2 regions of the Quadrisphaera sp. DVD1 genome follow, and region 1 is predicted to be linked to the other one. Evidence: predicted binding sites of a transcription regulator. Region 1 holds the regulator's gene; the other holds the start of a gene.

The links. The regulator HspR, encoded in region 1, represses chaperone genes until heat shock. The targets are predictions, from matches to a motif close to ANTTGAGNCNGNCNGNCTCAANT.
Region 2: AC5FZL_RS11075 (Hsp20/alpha crystallin family protein) is a predicted target of HspR. The motif match lies at 8,308-8,330, and genes of this name have one in related genera.

The regions. Positions count from the first base shown of each region.
Region 1 is NZ_JBZYWI010000033.1:354-13,047, forward strand. It holds partial or broken gene AC5FZL_RS05815 (ABC transporter ATP-binding protein) at 1-144, shown strand, start outside; gene AC5FZL_RS05820 (energy-coupling factor transporter transmembrane component T family protein) at 141-941, shown strand; gene AC5FZL_RS05825 (GNAT family N-acetyltransferase) at 1,062-1,733, shown strand; gene dnaK (molecular chaperone DnaK) at 1,872-3,752, shown strand; gene grpE (nucleotide exchange factor GrpE) at 3,749-4,345, shown strand; gene AC5FZL_RS05840 (DnaJ C-terminal domain-containing protein) at 4,455-5,486, shown strand; gene AC5FZL_RS05845 (heat shock protein transcriptional repressor HspR) at 5,524-5,979, shown strand; gene AC5FZL_RS05850 (hypothetical protein) at 6,089-6,403, opposite strand; gene gnd (NADP-dependent phosphogluconate dehydrogenase) at 6,450-7,934, shown strand; gene AC5FZL_RS05860 (GNAT family N-acetyltransferase) at 8,071-8,853, opposite strand; gene clpB (ATP-dependent chaperone ClpB) at 9,051-11,708, shown strand; gene AC5FZL_RS05870 (SDR family oxidoreductase) at 11,861-12,694, shown strand, end outside.
Region 2 is NZ_JBZYWI010000089.1:429-11,194, forward strand. It holds partial or broken gene AC5FZL_RS11010 (aldehyde dehydrogenase family protein) at 1-714, shown strand, start outside; gene AC5FZL_RS11015 (VOC family protein) at 748-1,278, opposite strand; partial or broken gene AC5FZL_RS11020 (methylated-DNA--[protein]-cysteine S-methyltransferase) at 1,279-1,752, opposite strand; gene AC5FZL_RS11025 (hypothetical protein) at 2,022-2,612, opposite strand; gene AC5FZL_RS11030 (endonuclease/exonuclease/phosphatase family protein) at 2,640-3,425, shown strand; gene AC5FZL_RS11035 (nitroreductase family deazaflavin-dependent oxidoreductase) at 3,476-3,916, shown strand; gene AC5FZL_RS11040 (hypothetical protein) at 3,928-4,419, shown strand; gene AC5FZL_RS11045 (LOG family protein) at 4,433-5,230, shown strand; gene AC5FZL_RS11050 (DUF2382 domain-containing protein) at 5,330-5,836, shown strand; gene AC5FZL_RS11055 (hypothetical protein) at 5,843-6,190, shown strand; gene AC5FZL_RS11060 (YkvA family protein) at 6,207-6,620, shown strand; gene AC5FZL_RS11065 (hypothetical protein) at 6,627-7,064, opposite strand; gene AC5FZL_RS11070 (GNAT family N-acetyltransferase) at 7,097-7,705, shown strand; gene AC5FZL_RS11075 (Hsp20/alpha crystallin family protein) at 7,754-8,248, opposite strand; gene AC5FZL_RS11080 (SDR family NAD(P)-dependent oxidoreductase) at 8,356-9,150, opposite strand; gene AC5FZL_RS11085 (glycoside hydrolase family 15 protein) at 9,218-10,766, shown strand, end outside.

The DNA of each region.
Region 1 (12,694 bases):
GAGCTGCGCGCCGAGGGCACGGCCGTCGTGGCCGCCACCCACGACGAGGAGCTCGCGGCGGCCCTGGCCGACGAGGTGTGGGCGGTCGGCGCGGGCGGCGTCGGCGTCCACCCGGTCGCGGCCGGGCGAGGGGCGGGCGGATGAGCCTCGCCCTGCTCGACGTCGGCGCTGTGCGGCCGACCGTCCTCGCCTGCGCGAACCCGGTCGCCAAGCTCGCCGTGGCGTCGGTGCTCTCCCTCGTGCTGCTGCTCACCGTCGACCCCGTCACCGCCGGCACCGCCCTCGTGCTCGAGCTCGCGGTGCTGCCCTGGTGCGGCCTGTCGGCCCGGGCGCTGGGGCGGCGCCTGGGCCTCGTGCTCGTCGGCGCCGTGCCGACGGCCGTGGTCACCGCCTGGCTCGGCCCCGACAGCGGCGCCCTCGTGCTCGGCGTCGGACCGCTGAGCGTCACCACCGGCTCGCTGGAGTCCGCCGCTGCGATCGGCCTGAGGATCCTGGCCGTCGCGCTGCCCGGCGTGGTGCTCATGGCCACCACCGACCCGACCGACCTCGGCGACGCCCTGGCCCAGGTGCTGCACCTGCCGCCCCGCTTCGTGCTGGCGGCCGTGGCCGCCGTCCGGCTGCTTGAGGTGCTGGCGCAGGAGTGGTCGCAGCTCGGCCTCGCCCGCCGCGCTCGCGGGCTCGGTGACGACGGGCTGCTCGGGCGCGCCCGCCAGGGCGCCGGGCAGGTCTTCGCCCTCCTCGTCCTGGCCGTCCGCCGGGCCACGGTCCTGGCCACGGCGATGGAGGCCCGGGGGTTCGGCGCCGGCACGAGCCGCACGTGGGCGCGGCCCAGCCGGATGCGCGCCAGCGACTGGGGCGTCGTCGCAGGAGGGGTGCTCGTGGCGGCCGCGGCGACCGCGGCGGGGCTGGCCGCCGGCACGTGGACCCTCCTGCTGGGGTGACTCCGGCCGGGCGCCGGGCGCCGGCCCGGAGCAGCGACCCGTCGGTCACCGTCCGTCACGACACACGGACGACACACGGGCGGAACAGTTCGCGTCGGCACCCGTCGCAGGCTCGCTCCCGTGAGCGCACAGACCCTGCCGCTGCGAGGCCGCACCCCCCGGGCCGTCGTCCCCTCCGTCCTGCCCGTCCCGCGCCGGGGCAGCACGGCTCCAGTGGAGCTCGGCGGCTCCGCGGAGGCGCTGCTGGACCAGCCGTGGTCGCTGTTCGCCCGCGGCGCCGAGCTGACCGTGCGCTCGGCGCGCCCCACGGACCTTCCGGCGATGGCGGCCCTGCTCGTGCGCTGCAGCCCGACCACCCGCCTCGGCTGGTGCGGGCGCGGCGGCACGGTGATCCCGCTCGTGCAGCAGGACGCCTGGCTGCGCCGCCCGGGCAGCGTCGTCGTCGAGCTCGCGCCGAACCGGCTGGTCGCCCTCGGCGCGCTGCGCCCGGCCACCTGCACCGGCGAGGAGGACCCGATCGCCGGGGCGGTGGAGGTGCTCGTGCACGACGCGTGGCAGCGCCAGGGCATCGGCGGAGCCCTGGTGCGCCACTTCGCCGCCGCCCTGCAGGTGCACGGGCGCAGCGAGCTGCAGGTCGCCCTGGACGCCGACCGCGAGGCCGCCGAGGCGCTGCTCGCCACCCTGGGGGGCCGGGTGCGCGCCCAGCGCCACGCCCACGGCCGCTGCCCCCGGGTGCACGTGCCCCGCACGGCCATGGAGGGCCTGGGCCAGCTCGCCGAGCTCGGCCGCTGAGCCGCGCGCGCAGGGAACACGGGGAGGCTCCCGAAGGTTGAGCACAGCAGGCTCAAGTCCACGCCGCCGAAGTTGACACGACGGCGCTCACGTGGAGGATTGAGCCGCTAGGACTCAACACAGGGAGTGAGGACCACCATGGCCCGTGCCGTCGGGATCGACCTGGGCACGACGAACTCCGTCGTGGCCGTGCTGGAGGGCGGGGAGCCCACCGTCATCGCCAACGCCGAGGGCGGGCGCACCACGCCCTCCGTCGTCGCCTTCGCCAAGTCCGGTGAGCCGCTGGTCGGCGAGATCGCCAAGCGCCAGGCGGTGACCAACGTCGAGCGCACCATCACCTCGGTCAAGCGCCACATGGGCACCAGCTGGACCACGACCATCGACGACAAGGCGTACACCGCGCAGGAGATCTCCGCGCGCGTGCTGCAGAAGCTCAAGCGCGACGCCGAGGAGTACCTCGGCGAGCCGGTGACCGACGCCGTCATCACCGTGCCGGCGTACTTCAACGACGCGCAGCGCACCGCGACGAAGGAGGCCGGCGAGATCGCGGGCCTCAACGTCCTGCGGATCATCAACGAGCCCACCGCGGCGGCCCTGGCCTACGGCCTGGACAAGGGCAAGGAGGACGAGCTCATCCTCGTCTTCGACCTCGGCGGCGGCACGTTCGACGTGTCCCTCCTCGAGGTCGGCAAGGACGCCGAGGACGGCTTCTCCACCATCCAGGTGCGCGCCACGAGCGGCGACAACCACCTCGGCGGTGACGACTGGGACGCCGCGATCGTCGACTGGCTGGTCAAGCAGGTCAAGAACAGCTCCGGCGTCGACCTGTCCAAGGACAAGATCGCCATGCAGCGCCTGCGCGAGGGCGCGGAGCAGGCCAAGAAGGAGCTGTCGTCCGCGACCAGCACCTCGATCAGCCTGCAGTACCTGTCGATGACCGAGAACGGCCCCGTCCACCTGGACGAGAAGCTGACCCGGGCCCAGTTCGAGGACATGACCCGCTCGCTGCTCGAGCGCACCAAGGCGCCGTTCCAGCAGGTCATCCGCGACGCCGACGTCCAGCTCTCCGACATCGACCACGTCGTCCTGGTCGGCGGCTCCACCCGCATGCCGGCCGTCGGGGACGTCGTCCGCGAGCTCACCGGCGGGCGCGAGCCCAACCGCGGCGTGAACCCCGACGAGGTCGTGGCCGTGGGCGCCGCCCTGCAGGCCGGCGTCCTCAAGGGCGAGCGCAAGGACGTCCTGCTCATCGACGTCACGCCCCTGAGCCTCGGCATCGAGACCAAGGGCGGGATCATGACCAAGCTCATCGAGCGCAACACGGCCATCCCGACCAAGCGCAGCGAGGTCTTCACCACGGCTGACGACAACCAGCCGAGCGTGCTCATCCAGGTCTACCAGGGCGAGCGCCAGCTGGTGCGCGACAACAAGCCGCTGGGCACCTTCGACCTGACCGGCATCGCCCCCGCCCCGCGCGGCGTGCCGCAGATCGAGGTCACCTTCGACATCGACGCGAACGGCATCGTCCACGTGTCGGCGAAGGACCGCGGCACCGGCAAGGAGCAGCGGATGACCATCTCGGGCGGCAGCGCGCTGTCCAAGGAGGACATCGAGCGGATGGTCAGGGACGCCGAGGCGCACGCCGAGGAGGACCGCCGCCGCCGCGAGGAGGCCGAGACCCGCAACTCCGCCGAGCAGCTCGTCTACTCCACGGAGAAGTTCCTCACCGACAACACCGACAAGCTCCCCGAGGACGGCGTGGCCACGGTCCGCACCGCGATCGCCGAGCTGCGCACGGCGCTGGAGGGCGACGACATCGCCGCCGTCCAGGCCAAGCAGGAGGCGCTCGCCACGGCCAGCCAGGAGCTCGGCTCGGCGCTGTACGCGCAGGGCGAGGGCGCTGGTGACGCCGGTGCGGCCGGTGCCGGTGCGGGTGCCGGTGCGGGTGCCGGTGCTGCCGGCGGCGCGCAGGACGACGTCGTGGACGCCGAGGTCGTGGACGAGGACGACCGCAAGTGAGCCAGAGCGACGAGACCGCCCAGGTCCCGGGAGCCGGTGCGTCCGACACGGGCGCGCCGGCGGCCCCGGCCCCCGTGCCGGACGCCGTCCCGCAGGCGCCCTCCTCGACCCCCGAGGAGGACGTCGAGGCGCTCGAGGAGCAGGGCGTCGCGGACATCACGGAGGAGCTGTCGGCCGCGCTGACGATCGCCGAGGAGCGCCTCGGCGACCTGCAGCGGCTGCAGGCGGAGTACGTCAACTACCGCCGGCGGGTCGACCGCGACCGCGACGTCGCCCGTGACAGCGCCGTCTCCAGCGTGCTGGAGGCCCTGCTGCCCGTGCTCGACGACGTGCACCTCGCGCGCCAGCACGGCGACCTCACCGACGGCCCGTTCGCGGCCATCACCGACAAGCTCGAGGCGGTCCTCGGCCGTCTGGGGCTGGAGCGCTACGGCGAGGACGGCGAGGAGTTCGACCCCGCCGTCCACGAGGCGCTCATGCACAGCTCAGGCGACGTGGCGGTCACCACGGTGACCACCGTGCTGCAGCCGGGCTACCGGGTCGGCGGGCGCGTGCTGCGCCCGGCGCGGGTCGCGGTCACCAGCCCCGCCTGACCCACCCACCGCACTTCTGCCCAGAAGTGCTGTTCCACCGCCGCCCTGTCCCGCACTTCTGCGAAGAAGTGCGGGACAGGGGCGGTCACAGCGTGTGAGAGGACCACCCGTGGCAGGCCAGGACTGGATCGAGAAGGACTTCTACGCCGCTCTCGGCGTCGACAAGGACGCCTCGGCTGCCGACCTCAAGAAGGCCTACCGCAAGCTCGCGCGCACCCTGCACCCCGACGCCAACCCCGGCGACGCCGCCGCGGAGGCGCGGTTCAAGGAGGTCGGCGAGGCCTACGCGGTGCTCTCCGACCCCGAGCAGCGCGAGCAGTACGACGCCGTGCGCGCCATGGCCACCGGCCGCGCCCGGTTCACCGCCGCAGGCCAGGGCCCCGGCGGCGGGGGCGGCTTCGACGACCTGCTCGGCGGGCTCTTCGGCGGCGCCGGCCGCGGGGGCCCGGCGGGCGGGCGCGTGCGCTACCAGACCTCCGGGCCCGCGGGCGGCCCGGACCTCGAGGACCTGCTCAGCATGTTCCAGGGCAGCGGCGCCGGCGGGCCGGGCGCCGGCCCCGCCGGCTTCCGCGCCCCGCAGCGCGGCGCGGACCTCGAGGCGGAGGCGACGCTGCCCTTCGCCGAGGCGGTCGGCGGCACCACCGTCTCGCTGCGCGTGGAGGGCCGCACGGTCACCGCCCGCATCCCGGCCGGCGTCCGCGACGGCCAGAAGATCCGCCTGCGCGGCCAGGGCCGGCCGGGCCCGCGCCCCGACGCCGCGGGCGACCTCATGGTCACGGTCCACGTGGAACCCCACCCGGTCTTCACCCGCGACGGCGACGACCTGCGCGTGACGCTGCCGGTCACCTTCGCCGAGGCCGCCCTGGGCGGCGAGGTCGAGGCGCCCACCCTGGACGGCTCCACCGTGCGCCTGCGGATCGCCCCCGGCACCCCCTCGGGGCGCACGCTGCGCGTCAAGGGCCGCGGCGTGCGGGTGGGGGAGCGCACCGGCGACCTGCTGGTGACCACCCAGGTCGTCGTCCCCCAGCGGCTCGACGCCGATGCGCGCGCAGCGGTGGAGGCCTTCCGCGAGGCCACCGCCGACGGCGACCCGCGCTCCGGGCTCCTGGCGAGCGCCCGCGCGGCGGCGCCGCGGTCCTGAGGTCGAGCGTTCCCGACGAGGTCGGAAGGAAGCGGTGATGAGCACCGAGGCGAGCCCTGGCGTCGCTCCCGACGCACCGGTCTTCGTGATCTCCGTGGCGGCCGAGCTGGCCGGCATGCACCCCCAGACGCTGCGCCAGTACGACCGGCTCGGCCTGGTCTCGCCCTCGCGCGCGACCGGGCGGGGGCGCCGCTACTCCGCGCGCGACGTCGTCCTGCTGCGCGAGGTGCAGCGCCTGTCCCAGGAGGAGGGCGTCAACCTCGCGGGCATCAAGCGCATCCTCGAGCTCGAGGGCGAGAACGACCGCCTGCGGGGGAAGGTGCGCGAGCTGACCGACGAGCTGTCCTCGGCGCTGGCCGCGCTCCAGCGCTCGCGCCGGGTCTTCGCCGCGACCCCCTCGGGCGACGTGGTCGCCGTCGAGCGCGGACGCCGTCCGGTGCGCTCGGCGTTCGGCGCGGGCAGCGCCCTGGTCGTCTGGCGCCCGCAGCGCTGAGGGTCACCGGGCGGCGCAGACGAGGTGTCAGAACCAGGGCGCGCCCGGGACCGCTCTGGTTCTGACAGCGGCCACGGGCCAGCGACGTCGCCGCTGCGGCGCCCCCCGGCTACCGCGGTGCCTGGGCCTCGCGGACCAGCCGGACGGCGTCCGCGAGGCCCAGGCGGGGGTCGGCGCCGCGCAGGGCGCGCACGGCCTGCACCTCGCCCGGGTGCCCGCTCGTCACGGTGCGGACGCGCTCGAGCGGCCACTCCGCCGTGACGTCCGCGCTGGTGCGGCGGCGGCGGACGTCGCGGGCGAGGACCAGCGCGAGGACGACCATGAGGCCGCCCGTGAGCCAGTCGCCCTCGACCAGGGAGATGGTCCCGAGCACCAGGCACAGCGCAGCGGTGACGAGCACGAACCAGGTCCACCAGCGCTGCACGCCCCGCAGTCTGGCGCACGGGCGCCGCGGCGACCAGGATCGCCGCATGGCTGACGCTGCTCAGGACACCGCCCGCGCCGACATCGGGGTCACGGGGCTGGCGGTGATGGGCCGCAACCTCGCGCGCAACTTCGCCCGGCACGGCCACACCGTGGCCCTGCACAACCGCACCGCCTCCCGCGCCGCGGAGCTCGTGCGCGACTACGGCTCCGAGGGCGACTTCATCGCCTCGACCGACCTCCCGGGCTTCGTGGCCTCGCTCGCCAAGCCGCGCCGCGTGGTGATCATGGTCAAGGCCGGTGCCGCGACCGACGCCGTGATCCAGGAGCTCGTGCCGCTGCTGGAGGAGGGCGACATCGTCGTCGACGCCGGCAACGCCCACTTCGAGGACACCCGCCGCCGCGAGCGCGAGCTGCGCGAGCACGGCCTGCACTTCGTCGGCACCGGCGTCTCCGGCGGCGAGGAGGGCGCGCTGCTCGGCCCGAGCATCATGCCGGGCGGGTCGGAGGAGTCCTACGCCGCGCTGGGGCCGATCCTGGAGTCGATCGCGGTCGAGGTCGACGGCACGCCGTGCTGCACGTGGGTCGGCACGGACGGCGCCGGCCACTTCGTGAAGATGGTCCACAACGGCATCGAGTACGCCGACATGCAGCTCATCGGCGAGGCCTACGACCTCCTGCGGCAGGGGCTGGGGATGAGCCCGGCCGAGCTCGCGGAGGTCTTCGAGGAGTGGAACGCCGGAGACCTGGAGTCCTTCCTCATCGAAATCACCGCCCGGGTGCTGGCCAAGACCGACGAGGAGACGGGGAAGCCGCTCGTCGACCTCATCGTCGACCAGACCGAGCAGAAGGGCACCGGCCGCTGGACCGTGCAGGCCGCGCTCGACCTCGGCGTGCCGGTCACGGGCATCGCCGAGGCCGTCTTCGCGCGCTCGCTCTCCGGGGCCGCCGACCAGCGCCGCGCGGCGCAGGCGCTGCCCGGGCCGTCCGGGAAGGTCGAGGGCGCGGACGCCGAGCGGTTCGTCGACGACGTCCGCGCGGCGCTGTACGCCTCGAAGGTCGTCGCCTACGCGCAGGGCTTCGACATGATCGCCGCCGCCAGCGAGCAGTACGGCTGGAACGTCGACAAGGGCCAGATGGCGACGATCTGGCGGGGCGGGTGCATCATCCGGGCGCGCTTCCTCAACCGCATCAAGGAGGCGTACGACAAGGACGCCGCGCTGCCGTCGCTGCTGCTCGACGAGTACTTCACCGAGGCCGTGGCCTCCGCGCAGGACGCCTGGCGGCGCGTGGTGGTGACCGCCGCGACGATCGGCGTCCCGGCGCCGGGGTTCTCCAGCGCCCTCGCGTACTACGACGCGCTGCGGCGCGACCGGCTGCCGGCGTCCCTGCTCCAGGGCCTGCGCGACCTCTTCGGCGCGCACACCTACGCCCGCGTCGACCGCGCGGGCACGTTCCACACGATGTGGGGCGAGGACGGCCGCGAGGTGCGCCAGGACACCCAGGACCTCGGCTCGCACAACCCGCACTGATCCCCGCGGTCGCCGCCGGGCCCCGCTCGGCACGGGGCGCCCCTGCGCCCTCCAGACGGGCACGGGGCCGCCCCGTGCGCACCAGGAGCGGGTGCAGATCCGCCCACTGGCCGGCGAGCTCCGCCGCCCGCCCGGCTCAGCGCCGCCAGTGGAACGGCGTCGTCGTGGAGACCCTCACCAGCCCGGACCGCTCGAGGATCGGCCGGGAGTGCTCGGTGGAGTCGCTGTGCACGAGCGCCTTCCCGCGGGCGAGCGCCGAACGGGCGCGGGCGGCGGTGAGCGCGCGGTAGACGCCCCGCCCGCGCCACTCCGCCCGCGTCGCGCCGCCCCAGAGGCCGGCGAAGTCGCTCCCGGCGACCGGCTCCAGGCGGCCCGTGCTGACGATGCGCCCCCCGGCCTCGGCGACCCACAGCTCCATCCCGTCGTCGAGGGCGAGGCGGCGCAGCAGGGCGTCGGCCATCCGCGTCGACGCGGGGTCGCCGAAGGCCTCGTCGGCCATCGCGCTCAGAGCGCGGACGTCGGCCTCCTCGGTGACCCGGCGCAGCGCGACGCCGCGGGGGAGCGGCACGTCGACGGCCAGCGACATCGCGGCGCCGACCATGATCGACTCCGGGGCGTCGGGGGTGAGGCCGGCCGCGCGCAGCGCCTCGGGGAGCCCGGGGGCGTGGTCGTGACCGCGCGTCTTCCACTCGACGCGGGTGGTGGCGGGATCGGCGCGGAAGTGCTCCAGCGCCGGGGCGACGAGGCCCGCCAGGTCATCGTCCACGCCCGGGCGCGGGTAGGTGACGAAGCCGCGCCCGCCGGCGAAGGTCACCAGCCGCAGCGGCCCGAGGCGCGTGACCGAGACGGCGCTGGGCGTCTCGGCGTCGGTGCGCAGCTGCGCGTCGTAGGCGTCGAGCAGCTCTGCGGGGTCCGTCACGGCGTCATCGTGGCCCAGGCGTGCTGCGCACGGGGCGCCCCTGTGCCCGTCTGACGGGCACAGGAACGCCCCGCGCGCAGCAGGAGCGGGTGCAGATCCGCCCACAGGACGCGGGGAACAGAGCCGTGCCGCAGGGAGTTGAGTGCAGTAGGCTCAAGTCAGCCTCACCACGCACGCAGCACGACCCGGAGGTCCCGTTGGAGCTCAAGCTCACCACCAAGAGCCAGGAGGCGCTGGCCTCCGCCGCCGCCCGCGCCGTCGAGGCCGGGCACGCCCAGGTCGAGCCGGCGCACCTGCTCGCCGCCCTGCTCGAGCAGGACGGCGTCGCGACCGCGCTGCTGGCCGCGACCGGCGCCGACGTCGCCACCGTGCGCGAGCGCACCCGCGCCGCGCTGGCGGCCCTGCCCTCGGCGTCCGGCTCCTCCGTCGCCGCGCCCCAGCTGAGCCGCGCGGCGCTCGACGCGCTGACCACCGCGCGCAAGGAGTCCGAGGCGCACGGCGACGCGTTCGTCTCCGCCGACCACGTCCTCGTCGGCCTCGCCTCGGGCACCGGCCCGGCGGCGACGCTGCTGCAGGGCGCCGGGGCGACCCGCGAGGCGCTCCTGGCGAAGCTGGCCGACGTCCGCGGCGGCGCCCAGGTCACCACCGCCGACCCCGAGGGCACGTTCCAGGCGCTGGAGAAGTACGGCGTCGACCTCACCGCCCGGGCCCGCGAGGGCAGGATCGACCCCGTGATCGGCCGCGACGCCGAGATCCGCCGGGTCGTGCAGGTGCTGAGCCGGCGCACGAAGAACAACCCCGTCCTCATCGGCGAGCCCGGCGTCGGCAAGACCGCCGTCGTCGAGGGCCTGGCCCAGCGCATCGTCGCCGGTGACGTCCCGGAGTCCCTGCGGGGCAAGCGCCTCATCAGCCTCGACCTCGGCGCGATGCTCGCCGGCGCGAAGTACCGCGGCGAGTTCGAGGAGCGGCTCAAGGCCGTCCTCGACGAGATCCGCGGCGCCGAGGGCGAGGTCGTCACCTTCATCGACGAGCTGCACACCGTCGTCGGGGCGGGCGCCAGCGGCAGCGACTCCTCCCTCGACGCCGGCAACATGCTCAAGCCGATGCTGGCCCGCGGCGAGCTGCGCCTGGTCGGCGCCACGACGCTGACCGAGTACCGCGAGAAGATCGAGAAGGACGCCGCCCTCGAGCGCCGCTTCCAGCAGGTCTTCGTCGGCGAGCCGAGCGTCGAGGACACCATCGCGATCCTGCGCGGCCTCAACGAGCGCTACGAGGCGCACCACGGCGTCCAGATCACCGACGCCGCGCTCGTGGCCGCCGCGACGCTGTCCGACCGCTACATCTCCGGCCGCCAGCTGCCCGACAAGGCCATCGACCTCGTCGACGAGGCCGCCTCCCGCCTGCGGATGGAGATCGACTCCTCCCCGGTCGAGATCGACGAGCTCCGCCGCGCCGTCGACCGGCTCAAGATGGAGGAGCTGGCGCTGCAGAAGGCCGACGACCCGGCGTCCGCCGAGCGCCTGGAGCGGCTGCGCGCCGACCTGGCCGACCGCACCGAGGCCCTCGCCGCCCTCACCGCGCGCTGGGAGCAGCAGCAGGCGGGCCTCAACCGGGTCGGCCAGCTCAAGGCGACCCTCGACGAGCTGCGCGGCCAGGCCGAGCGGCTGCAGCGCGAGGGCGACCTCGCCCGGGCCAGCGAGATCCTCTACGGCCGCATCCCGGGCGTCGAGCGCGAGCTGGCCGAGGCGCAGGCCGCCGAGGACCGCGAGGGCGCCGGCGCCGACGAGGAGCTCATGGTCTCCGAGCGGGTCGGCCCCGACGACATCGCCGGCGTGGTCGCCGCCTGGACCGGCATCCCGGTCGGGCGCCTCCTGGAGGGCGAGACGGCCAAGCTCCTGCGCATGGAGGAGGTCATCGGCGAGCGCCTGGTCGGCCAGCGCGAGGCCGTGCGCGCGGTGAGCGACGCCGTCCGGCGCTCGCGGGCCGGGATCGCCGACCCCGACCGCCCGACCGGCTCGTTCCTCTTCCTCGGCCCCACCGGCGTCGGCAAGACGGAGCTGGCCAAGGCGCTCGCGGACTTCCTCTTCGACGACGAGCGCGCGATGGTCCGCATCGACATGAGCGAGTACGGGGAGAAGCACTCCGTGGCCCGCCTCGTCGGCGCGCCCCCGGGGTACGTCGGGTACGAGTCCGGCGGCCAGCTCACCGAGGCCGTGCGGCGGCGCCCGTACAGCGTCGTGCTGCTCGACGAGGTGGAGAAGGCGCACCCGGAGGTCTTCGACGTCCTGCTCCAGGTGCTCGACGACGGGCGCCTGACCGACGGCCAGGGCCGCACGGTCGACTTCCGCAGCACCATCCTCGTGCTGACCTCCAACCTCGGGTCGCAGTTCCTCGTCGACCCGACGCTCGATCCCGCGGCCAAGCGGTCGGCGGTGATGGACGCCGTCCGGATGGCGTTCAAGCCGGAGTTCCTCAACCGGCTGGACGACGTCGTGGTCTTCGACGCCCTGGGCGTGGAGGAGCTCAGCCGGATCGTCGACCTCCACGTGGCCGCGCTGGCCCGCCGCCTGGGCGAGCGCCGGCTGCAGCTGCGGGTCACCGACGCCGCCCGCGAGTGGCTGGCGCTGGAGGGCTTCGACCCGGCCTACGGCGCCCGGCCGCTGCGCCGCCTCGTGCAGCGCCAGATCGGCGACTCCCTCGCCCGGTCGCTGCTGGCCGGGGAGGTCCGCGACGGCGACGCCGTCGTCGTCGACCGGGTCGTCGCCGACGACGGGACGGTCGGGCTGACCGTCCGGCGCGCGGACGCCGAGGACAGCGGCGCGGGCCCCGAGGCCCGCGCGGCCATCACCGCCTGACGCAGCGCCCCGCCTGCGCCGTCCCGACCGGGGACGTCCAGCCGTGCGATCACCTCCGATCCGCGCGGCTGGGCGTCCCCGGTCGGCGCTGCGGGCCCGCTCGGCGCGAGACGATCAGCGTGAGGCGGGTCACACGTGGGTAGGTCAGGGGCATGAGCGGAGACCAGACCACGCCCCAGGACCCCACCACCCAGCACGTCCAGCCCGACGCGCTGCCGGAGGAGACCATCGCCCACCCGGGCCTCGAGTCCGACATGAGCCTCGAGCCCGACTACGGCGAGTCGAGCTACCGCGGCAGCGGCCGGCTCGAGGGCAAGCGCGCCCTGATCACCGGAGGCGACTCCGGCATCGGCCGCGCGGTCGCGCTGGCGTACGCCCGCGAGGGCGCCGACGTGGCCATCGTCTACCTGCCCGAGGAGGAGTCCGACGCGCAGGAGACCAAGCGCGTCGTGGAGGCCTCGGGCAAGAAGTGCCTCACCCTGCCCGGCGACCTCCGCGAGGAGCCCTTCTGCCAGGAGGTCGTGCAGCGCACGGTCTCCGAGCTCGGCGGGCTCGACGTCCTGGTCAGCAACGCCGCGTACCAGATGACGGTCGAGGGCCTCGAGGACCTCACCACCGAGCAGCTCATGCGCACGTTCACCACGAACGTCTTCGCGACGTTCTGGCTCTGCAAGGCGGCCCTGCCGCAGCTGCAGCCCGGTTCGAGCATCATCGTCACGACGTCGATCCAGGCCTACCAGCCGTCGCCGTCGCTCATCGACTACGCCGCCACCAAGGGCGCGCTGCTCAACTTCACCAAGGCGCTGGCCCAGGAGGTCGCGCCCAAGGGCATCCGGGTCAACACCGTCGCTCCCGGCCCGATCTGGACGCCCCTCATCCCGGCCACGATGCCGGCGGAGAAGGTGGGCAGCTTCGGGGGCGACACCCCGATCGGCCGCGCGGGCCAGCCGGTCGAGCTGTCCCCGGCCTACGTGTTCCTGGCCTCG
Region 2 (10,766 bases), on a different contig from region 1:
GTGGAGAACGGCGGCAAGGACCCGATCCTCGTCGACGCCGGGGTCGACCCCGCGTGGGCCGCCGCGCAGATCGCCGCGGGCGCGTTCACCAACACCGGCCAGCTGTGCACGTCCGTGGAGCGGGTGTACCTGCACGCCGACGTGGCCGACGCCGTCGTGGCCGAGCTGGCCGCCATCGCCGAGGGCACCGCCGTGCTCGAGCCCACCGACCCGGCGAGCCAGCTCGGCCCGATGGTCGACGAGCGCCAGCTCGCCGTCGTCGCCGCGCACGTGGACGGCGCCCTGGCCGCCGGTGCCCGCGCCGTGGCCGGGGGCGCGCGCCTGGACCGGCCCGGCAGCTGGTTCCCGCCCACCGTCCTCGTCGGGTGCACCGAGGAGATGGCGGTGATGACCGAGGAGACCTTCGGGCCGGTCGCCGCGGTGACCGTCGTCGACTCCTTCGAGCAGGGCCTGCAGCTGGCAGGCTCGGGCGCCTACGGCCTGGCGGCCACGGTGCTGACCCCGGACATGGCGCACGCGATGACCGCCGCGGAGTCGCTCGAGGTCGGCACCGTCAAGGTCAACGCCGTCTGGGGCGGGGCCCCCGGCGGCTCGGCCGACCCGCGCCGCGGCAGCGGCAGCGGCCGCGGCTACGGGCCCGACCTGCTGGGCGAGCTCACGGCGCTCAAGGCCGTGCACCTCGAGCCCGCGCCCCGGGTGCCGCCGGCGTCCTGACCGGCAGCACCTCGAGGCCGCAGCGCCCCGGCCTCAGGCCGGGGCGCTGCCCTCGGCGGCGGCCGGGTCCATCCAGAACGCCTCCCACCGGTGGCCGTCGAGGTCGGCGAAGCTGCGCCCGTACATGAAGCCCTGGTCCTCGGGGTCCTTGGTGGGCTTCGCGCCCGCGGCCACCGCCTTGTCGGCCAGCGCGTCGACGGCCTCGCGGCTCTCCAGGCCCAGGGCCAGGATCGACGCCACCCCCTCGTGCGCGTCGAGCGTCGTCGTGCCGGTGAAGCCCTCGAAGAAGGGCTTGGTCAGCAGCATCGCGTAGATGGTGTCGCTGAAGACGACGCACGCGGCGTTCTCGTCGGTGAACTGCGGGTTGATCGTGAAGCCCAGGGCGCTGAAGAAGCCCTTGGAGGCCTCGAGGTCGGCCACGGGCAGGTTGACGAAGATCTTGGGGAACGCAGCAGCAGCCACGGCGGGTCTCCTCCGGGTCGGTCGGGCGGGGCTCGTCCCCGCCGCCCGTGCAGACCGCCGCGGCGCGGCGGACTCATCGCTGGCGGCCTCGACCCCCTCCATCGCGAGCAGCCAGCGCTTGCGCTCGACCCCGCCGGCGTAGCCGGTGACCGCACCGGCGCGCCCGAGCACCCGGTGGCACGGCACGGCCAGGCACTGCGGGTTGCGCCCGATCGCCGCGCCGACGGCCCGTCCGGCGCCCGGGTGGCCGACCGCGGCGGCGATCTCGCCGTAGGTGCGCGTCTCGCCGCGGGGGATCGCCGCCACCTGCTGCCACACGCGCTGCTGGAAGGCGGTGCCGCCGGGCGCCGCCAGCGGCACGTCGACCGACGGGGCGCTCCCGTCGAGGTAGGCACGCACCGCCGCCGCGGCCCGGGCCAGCGCCGGGTCGTCGTCCTCGGCCCGCTCGCCCAGGCGCGCCGGCGTCGGCGCCGGCACGTGGTCGGGCAGGTACAGGCCCGCCAGGGCGCCGGCGTCGTCGACGACGAGGGTCAGCGGGCCGATCGGGGAGTCGGTGGTGGTGTGCCGCAGCGCCATCGCCCCAGCATGGCCGCGCGGGAGGTGCCGCGGGGCCGGCGTCCGCCGCCCTGTGGACGACCGGCGCCGAGCGGTGCACGGCCGTCGACCGGGGACGCCGAGCGGTGCCGACCGAGCAGTTCCGCGCGGCTGCGCGTCCCCGGTCAGCGCACCACGCGCGACTGGGTGGGATCACACCCGCTCCTGGCGAGCGTGAGGCGTCCCTGTGCCCACCAGACGGGCACAGGAACGCCCCGCGCTCGGAGGAGGAGGAGGAGGCGGCAGGGGAGTCAGGCCGCGGAGGCGTCTGCGGGCTCGACGACGCCGAGCCGCTCGAGCAGCACGAGGAACGCCGCTGCGAAGTCGTTGGACGCCGTCCGGGTGCGGACGGCGTCCCAGTCGACCTGCTCGCGCAGCGCCCGGGCCACCGGCAGCAGGCGGCCGAAGTCGCAGTAGTGCTCGGTGAGGGCGGAGAGCTTGCCGGCGACCACGTCGGTGGCGTTGAGCACCGGCATGATCACCGACAGCACGGGCATCGTGTCGGAGCGGTCGAGGAGGTCCTGCTCCACCGGGGCGTCGCACAGGCGCCACAGCACGTCGACGAAGGACTCCGCGCCCTCGGCGGCGCGCACCTTGAACAGCCAGTCCTCCGGGGGGCGCTCCACCCACAGCCCGGCGCCGCTCAGCGCCTCGGCCGCGCGGTCGGCGTCCTCGGCGGCGACGAGGAAGTCGGCGTCGTGGCTCGGCTCCGGGGCCCCGCGCGCCCAGGCGGCGTACCCGCCGCACAGCGCGAACGGCACCTCCGCGCGCTTGAGGCCGACGGCGGTCAGCTTGAGCGCCTCGCGGAGCTCGTCCTGCGGGGAGGCGTCTGGAGTGGACACACCAGCGTTGTACCCAACACTCGGCTCATGCGCCTGGCGACCTTCAACATCCTCCACGGCCGCTCGCCCGCCGACGGGCGGGTCGACGTCCCCCGCTTCCGCGACGCCGTCGCCTCCCTCGACGCGGACGTGCTCGGGCTGCAGGAGGTCGACCGCGACCAGCCGCGCTCGGGCGGCGCGGACCTGACCGCCGTGGCGGCCGAGGCGATGGGCGCGGTCGCGCACCGGTTCGTCGCCGCGCTGTCGGGCACCCCCGGGGCGACGTGGATGGCGGCGACCGGGCAGGAGCAGCCCGGCACGGCGGCCTACGGCATCGCGCTGCTGTCGCGCTACCCGGTCGCCTCCTGGCAGGTCGTGCGGCTCCCGGAGCTGCGGGGGAGGGTGCCGGTGTGGTTCCCCGGGCGCCGGCGGCCGGTCCTGGTCACCGACGAGCCGCGGGTGGCGGTGGTCGCCGACGTCGAGGCCCCCGCCGGCCGGGTCACCGTGGCCGTGACGCACCTGTCGTTCGTGCCCGGGTGGAACGTCGTGCAGCTGCGCCGCCTGGTGCGCGCCACCGCGCCCGTGCCGGGCCCGGTGGTGGTCATGGGCGACCTCAACCTCGCGGGCGAGCGTCCCGCGCGGCTGACCCGGATGCGCCCGCTCGCCAGCGCCCCGACCTTCCCGGTCGAGTCGCCGGAGCGCCAGCTCGACCACGTCCTCGCCCGGGGCGGCCTGCGCGCCACCGGCCCCGCCCGAGCGCCCGCGCTGGCCCTGTCCGACCACCGCCCGCTCGTCGTCGACGTCGAGCTCGAGCTGCCGGTGGCGAGGGGGTGAGCAGCGGGCCGGTGCAGCGCGCAGTCGGCCCGGCGGTGTTGACTGGGCCCATGCCTCTGAGCGGTGAGTACCAGCCGAGCCCCGAGCAGTGGGTGCGCGACCAGGTCGAGCTCTACGAGAGCTCCGGCGGGACCGAGGGGACCACGCTGCGCGGGATGCCCGTGGTCATCCTCACCACCGTGGGCGCGAAGTCGGGCGGGCTGCGCAAGACGCCGCTCATGCGGGTCGAGCACGAGGGCCGCTACGCGGTCGTCGCCTCGCTCGGCGGCGCCCCCAAGCACCCGGTCTGGTACTACAACGTCCTGGCGGACCCCCACGTGGAGCTCCAGGACGGCCCGCACCGCCAGGACATGACGGCGCGCGAGGTCACCGGCGAGGAGAAGGCGCAGTGGTGGGAGCGCGCCGTGGCGGCCTACCCCGACTACGCCGACTACCAGGCGAAGACCGAGCGCGAGATCCCCGTGTTCGTGCTCGAACCGGTCGCGGCGTGAGGGAGGGAGGCGTGGTGGTCACCTCCTGGCGCCAGGCCCCGGCCCCGGTGCGCGCGATCGCGGTGGCGGTGGTGGACGCCGTGGCCGCCGCCCGCGCCGAGCACCGCGAGGTCTTCGACGACGCCGTCGCGCAGCTGGCCGCGCAGGACCCGGCCCGCGTGCAGGTGCTCCTCGGCGACGTCGTGCGGATGCTGCTCGAGGAGACGCACCTCGACGGCCTGAGCGGCGACGACGTCGCCACCGTGCTCGACGGCTGCGTGCGCTCGGCGGCCCCGTGGTTCCCCGAGGTCGACCCCGGCGTCCTCGTCGTGCTGCTCGTGGGCGCCCTCGGCGTGCACGGCGGCGAGGAGGACGAGCCGCGGGAGATCACCGCCCTCGAGGTGGCCCAGCACGCCCCGCTGCTGGTCGCCGACCTGCTGGCCTTCCGGGCCGTGCCCCTGGACGGCTACCTCGACGCCGCCATCGCCGAGCTCGCCCGAGCCGAGACCGTGGAGATGCCGTGAACCGGGAGGTGCGATGACCCGTCGCGAGGACGAGCGCTACCACCAGGGCCCGGTGACCTTCCGGCGCGAGATGGTGCCGCAGGCCACCACCGACCAGCACCTGCTCGACGGGCGGAGCCAGGCGAGCTGGCTGCACGAGGACCCCTGGCGGGTGCTGCGCATCCAGAGCGAGTTCGTCGAGGGCTTCGGCGCCCTCGCCGAGCTGGGGCCCGCGGTGAGCGTCTTCGGCTCCGCGCGCACGTCCGTCGACGCCCCGGAGTACGCGCAGGGCGTCGCCGTCGGTGCGGCGCTGGCCCGCGCCGGCTACGCCGTCATCACCGGCGGCGGCCCGGGCGCCATGGAGGCGGCGAACCGCGGCGCCAGCGAGGCCGGCGGCGTCTCCGTCGGCCTGGGGATCGAGCTGCCCTTCGAGCAGGGCATGAACGAGTGGGTGGACCTCGGCGTCCACTTCCGCTACTTCTTCGCCCGCAAGACGATGTTCGTCAAGTACGCCGACGGCTTCATCGTGCTGCCCGGCGGCTTCGGCACCTTCGACGAGCTCTTCGAGGCGCTGACCCTCGTGCAGACCCGCAAGGTCACGCGCTTCCCGCTCGTGCTCGTCGGCACCGCGTACTGGGGCGGGCTCCTGGACTGGCTGCGCAGCACGGTCCTCGACAAGGGCGCGATCTCTGCCACCGACCTCGACCTGATCACCCTCACCGACGACGTCGACGAGGCGGTGGAGGTCATCGTCTCCGCCGCGGGCCGCAACCGCGACAGCGAGGCGCGGGCCGTCGAGGCGCTCGGCGACGAGGGCGGCGACCCCAGCTGAGCGCCGGTCCGCCGCTGCTCCCAGCGGCGGACCGGGCCCCGCTCTGGGATGCTGGGCGCCCGTACCAAGGTGCACGACTCCCGCCCGAGGAGGGCCCCGGTGGACCAGATCGACGCCGACCGCACCGTCTCCGACCGCCTCGAGGTGGTCCGCTCCGAGGAGCAGCTGCGCGTGGAGTCCGCGCGCCGTCCCTACCAGCGCGTCGTCGTCCGCCGGCGGGTGGTGACCGAGACCGTCGTGCAGCGGGTCGAGGTGCAGGTGCGCCGCGAGGTCCTCGAGGTCGAGCGGACGCCGATCGACGACCCCGCCGGCACCCTGGACGTGCTGCCCGGCGACGAGCTGCTGCGCGACCCGCTGTCGCCCGACGCCGTGCTGGAGATCGTCCTGCACGAGGAGCGCCCCGTGGTCGGCGTGGAGGTGGTGCCGGTCGAGCGCGTGCGGATCATCACCGAGAAGGTCCGCGGCGAGCAGGTGGTGAGCGCGGACCTGCGCTCCGAGCGCGTCGACATCGACGTGAGCGGCTCGGCGACCGGCTCCGTCACCCGCCCCGCCACCGGCCCCGCTGCCGGCCCCGCTGCTGGCTCCGTCGTCGACCAGCGGGCCTGAGCGCCGGTGGTCGACCGGGGCCGCACCGCGGTCGTGCGCGGGCTCGCCTCCGTGGCCGTGGCCACGGCGGAGAGCGGGGGCACCGAGGACGCCGCGCGCCTGCAGATGATCCAGGTGCTGCGGGCCCACGGCACCGCAGACCCCGCGCTGGCGCACGAGGCGGCCGCCGCCGTGGCCGACCAGGTGCGCGCGGGCGAGGAGCTCGACGGCCCGGCCGAGGAGCCGGCCCTCGACGAGGCCGAGGCCCAGCGGGTGCGCGAGGCGCTGGGGGTGCCGAGCGCCTCCGAGCAGCTGGTGGCGGCCCTCGTCGCCCGCGAGTGGCTGGAGCGCTTCGCCGCCGACCTGGCCCGCTGACCCCCCCGGGTGAGCGGTGGTTGACGCCGCGGGCCGGGCCTGGCCGCTGCTGGCCGGCGCGGCCGGGGGCCTGCTGCTCGCCTGGCTCGCGCTGCTCGCCGTCCTCTGGTGGCGGCGCCCGGACGACGTCCGCCTGGCCGAGGCGCTGCGCCTCCTGCCGCAGGTGGTCGGCCTGCTGCGCCGCCTGGCCGGCGACCACGACCTGCCGCGCGGGGTGCGGGTGCGCCTGGTCCTGCTCCTGGCCTACCTGGCGATGCCCTTCGACCTGGTGCCCGACGTCATCCCGGTGCTCGGCCAGGTCGACGACGCCGTGGTCGTCGTCCTCGTCCTGCGCTCGGTGGTGCGGGCCGCGGGACCGCAGGCGCTGGAGCGGCACTGGCGCGGCAGCCCGGCCGGCCTGCTCGCGCTGCGCCGGCTGGCCGGGGCATGAGGGGGCTCAGGCCCACCCGGCCGCGAGCAGCTCGTCGGCGTCCAGGTGGTCGAGCACCGGTCGCAGCTGCGCCGCGGAGAGCCAGGAGGGGTTGCTGCCCGCCGGCATCCGCACCACCTCGGCGCTCGCGAACGGCGTGGCGAGCAGGTGCGCGCGCGGCACGGGGTCGACGAGGCGGTGCAGGGCGACCTCGACGGTGAGGGCGTCGTCCGGTGGGCCGGCCAGCACCCCCACGGCGTGGACGCCGGGGTCCCGGCGCCCGCTGAGCCAGAGCAGGCAGCGCTGGCCCGGGGCCATCAGGCCCAGCCGGTAGGAGCGCCGCACGCAGCGGCCCACCTGGGCGGTGGTCCCGGGCTGCCAGCCCGCCGCGACCGCCGCCGGCGGAGCGCTCGTCTTGAGCACCCAGCACGCGACGTCCGCCCCGGTCAGCCGCTGCCCGTCCACGCGCCCATCCTCCCCGTCGTACGGTGCGGGGCGTGCGCCTCCCCCGAGCGACCCTGCGCCCCTACCGCGACGGCGACCGCGACGCCGTCTACGACATCTGCGTGCGCACCGGGGACGCCGGCGAGGACGCGACCGGCCAGCACCCCGACGACGACCTGCTGCCCGACGTGTACGCGGGGCCGTACCTGGCGCTCGAGCCGGACCTCGCCCTGGTGCTCGACGACGGCGAGCGCGCCGTGGGCTACGTGCTCGGCACCGCCGACACGGCCGGCTTCGTCCGGGCCTGGCGCCGGGACTGGCTGCCGGGCTTCGCGCAGCGCCACCCCGCCCCGGCAGGCCCGCCCCGGACGCCGACCGAGCACCTCGTCGTGCGCGGCCACGAGCCTGAACAGATGCTCGTCCCCGGGCTGGAGGGCCACCCTGCCCACCTGCACGTCGACCTGCTGCCCGACCACCAGGGCCAGGGCCACGGCGCCGAGCTGGTGCGGGCCCTCCTCGCCCTGGTGGCGGCCCGCGGCGCCGCCGCGCTGCACGTGGGGGTGGACCCGCGCAACGCGCGGGCCCGCGGCTTCTACGCCCGCCTCGGCTTCACCCCGGTGCCCGGGGCGCCGGACGGGTACTTCGGGATCCCGACCCGCTGACGGCGCTGCGGCGCCCGGTCGGGGGACCGGGCGCCGCAGCGGAGGTGCTCAGGCCCGGTCGGCCTGGGGCGCCTCGACCTCAGCGGCCTCCGCGGCCTCCGCCGGCTGGGAGGCCTCGACGGCCGGGACGTCGCTGGTGATGGCGACGCGGACGGTCTCCGGCTGCACGGGCGCGGGGAACATCCCCGCCACGCGCACCCGCAGGACGCCGGCCTCGTAGGAGGCGGTCACGGCGTCCGCGCCGACGCCCTCGGGCAGCGCGACGGTGCGGGAGAAGCGGGTCTCGCGCCGGACCGGGCCGCTCGTGGAGCGGCGGGTGCCGGCGACGGTCAGCGCGCTGCCGGTGACCTCGACCGACAGGTCGCGCGCGGCGTCGAGGCCCGGGGCCTCGACGGTGAGGACGCCGTCCTCGCCGTCGCGCTCGAGGGCCACGGCCGGAGCCGCGGGGACCGCCAGCGCGAGCGGGGCGAGGGCGAAGGGGGAGAACAGGTCGCGGCGGGCGGCGGAGGGCCGCGCCGGGCGGCGGATGACGAGCGTGCTCATGGTCGGTCTCCTCGTGCGGTGGTGCTGCTGGCACCGGTGCGGCGCCATCGAGGTGTTCAACGTGAGTCGACCCGACTCAATTCCCGTCGCCACCTGCGGCGGAGGCGTCAGGGGAGGATGGCGTCGACGTAGCCGCCGTCGACCCGCAGGGCCCCGCCGGTGGTCGCCGAGGCCTGGTCGGAGGCCAGGTAGACGACCATGTTCGCGATCTCCTCGGGGCGGATGAGTCGCTGGAGCAGCGAGTTCGGCCGGTGCTCGGCCATGAACCGCTCCTCCGCCTGCTCCCACGGCAGGTCGGTGCCGACGAGCTGGCCCACGAAGTCCTCGACCCCCTCGGTGCGGGTGGGGCCGGCGACGACGGTGTTCACCGTGACGCCCGTGCCGGCCACCGCCTTCGCGTACCCGCGGGAGACGGCCAGCAGCGCCGTCTTCGTGACGCCGTAGTGCACCATCTCGGCCGGCACGACCACCGCGGAGTCGCTGGCGAGGAAGAGCACCCGCCCCCAGCCGCGCTCGACCATCCCGGGCAGGTGCTGACGGGCCAGGCGCACCCCGGACAGCACGTTGACCTCGAAGTAGCGCCGCCACTCCTCGTCGTCGACCTCGAGCACCGGGCGCGGGCCGAAGATCCCCAGGTTGTTGACGAGCACGTCGACCCGCGGCACGGCCTCCAGCACCCGGTCGGCGCCCTCCGCGGTGGCGACGTCGGCCGCGACGGCCCGCAGGTCGGCGCCCGGCACCTCGCGCCGCAGCTCGCCCAGCACCTGCTCCAGCCGGGCGGCGTCGCGCCCGTTGAGGACGGTCGAGGCGCCGGCGCGCGCGAGCCCCACGGCGATCGCGCGCCCGATGCCCTGGCTGGAGCCGCTGACGAAGGCGGTGCGTCCGGTCAGGTCGAGATCCACGCCCCCATCCTGCGCAGGTCGCGGGGGCTGCGCAGGATGGGGGGCGCCGCCCACCCCAGGAGACCGCATGGCCGCGCCCGAGCTCGACCCCACGACGTCCGCACCGCCGCGGCCGCCCTCGCGGACGTCCCCGCGCGTCGACGGGTACGCCGACCTGCGCTCCTACGCCCCGATCGGCGACACCCGCACGGTCGCGCTGGTCGCCCTCGACGGCTCCGTCGACTGGTGGCCGATCCCGGACCTCGACTCCGACCCGCCCTTCGCCGGCGTCCTCGACGCGACGAACGGCGGGCGCCTGGAGCTCGCCCCGGTGGAGCCGTTCACGACGGTGCGCCGCTACCTGCCCGGCACGAACGTGCTGGAGACCACCCACACCACCGCCTCCGGCGTGGTCCGCGTCACCGACGCGCTGAACACCGGGGTCTCCGGGCGCCTGCCGTGGGCGGAGCTCGCCCGGCGCGTGGAGGGGGTGGAGGGCCGGGTCGAGGTGCGCTGGGCCGTGGCGCCGGGCACCTGCCTCAACGGCGCGTCGCCCTGGGCGCGGGAGACCGTGCACGGCACGGTGCTGCGCGTCGACGGGGTGACGATGGCGGTGCGCCTGCTGGGGGAGGGGCAGGTCGAGGAGACGGACCGGGCCGTGCGCGGCACCCTCACCACGGCGCCGGGCTCCCGGCACCTCGTCGGGGTGGTCGCCTCCTCCGGCGAGCCGCTGCACCTCTCCGCGCCCGAGGACGTCGACGCCGGCCTGGACCGCACCGTCGCGGACTGGGAGCGGTGGTCGGCGCAGTTCTCCGCCGACGGCGGGCAGTGGGCCGAGGCCGTGCAGCGCAGCGCGCTGGTGCTCAAGATGCTCATCCACGGGCCGAGCGGCTCGGTGGCCGCCGCGGCCACGACCTCGCTGCCCGAGAGCCTGCAGGGGGGCAAGAACTGGGACTACCGCTTCGCCTGGGTGCGCGACGCGGCGTACACGCTGAAGGCGCTGTTCCGGTTCGGCCTGCGCGAGGAGACCCACGCGGCCACCAGCTGGCTGCTGCGCACCATCGACCGGCAGGGCCGGCAGATGCAGGTCTTCTACCGCCTCGACGGCGAGCTGCCCCAGCCCCACCAGCTGCCCGAGGCGCCGGGCTGGCGCGGGATCGGCCCGGTGGCCACCGGCAACGGCGCGGCGAGGCAGCTGCAGCTGGGGGTGTTCGGCGACCTCTTCGACACCGTCCGCCTGTACGTGGACAACGGCCACGTGCTCAACACCGACACCGGCCACCTGCTCGCCGAGATGGCGGACCTGGCCTGCGACGTGTGGCGCCGCCGCGACGCGGGCATGTGGGAGCTGGAGCGCGAGGAGCACTACACCTCCTCCAAGCTCGGCTGCTGGCAGGCGCTGCGCTGCGCCGTGCACCTGGCCGAGGCGGGGCAGATCCCCGGCGACCCCACCCGGTGGGCCCGCGAGGCGGAGCGGATCCGCGCGTGGGTGGAGGAGCACTGCTGGTCCGAGCAGCGCCGCAGCTACGTGTGGTTCCCCGGCAGTGACGACCTCGACGCCTCGGTGCTGCTGCACGCCGGCAGCGGGTTCGACACGGGGGAGCGGATGTCGGCGACGATCGACGCGCTGCGGGCCG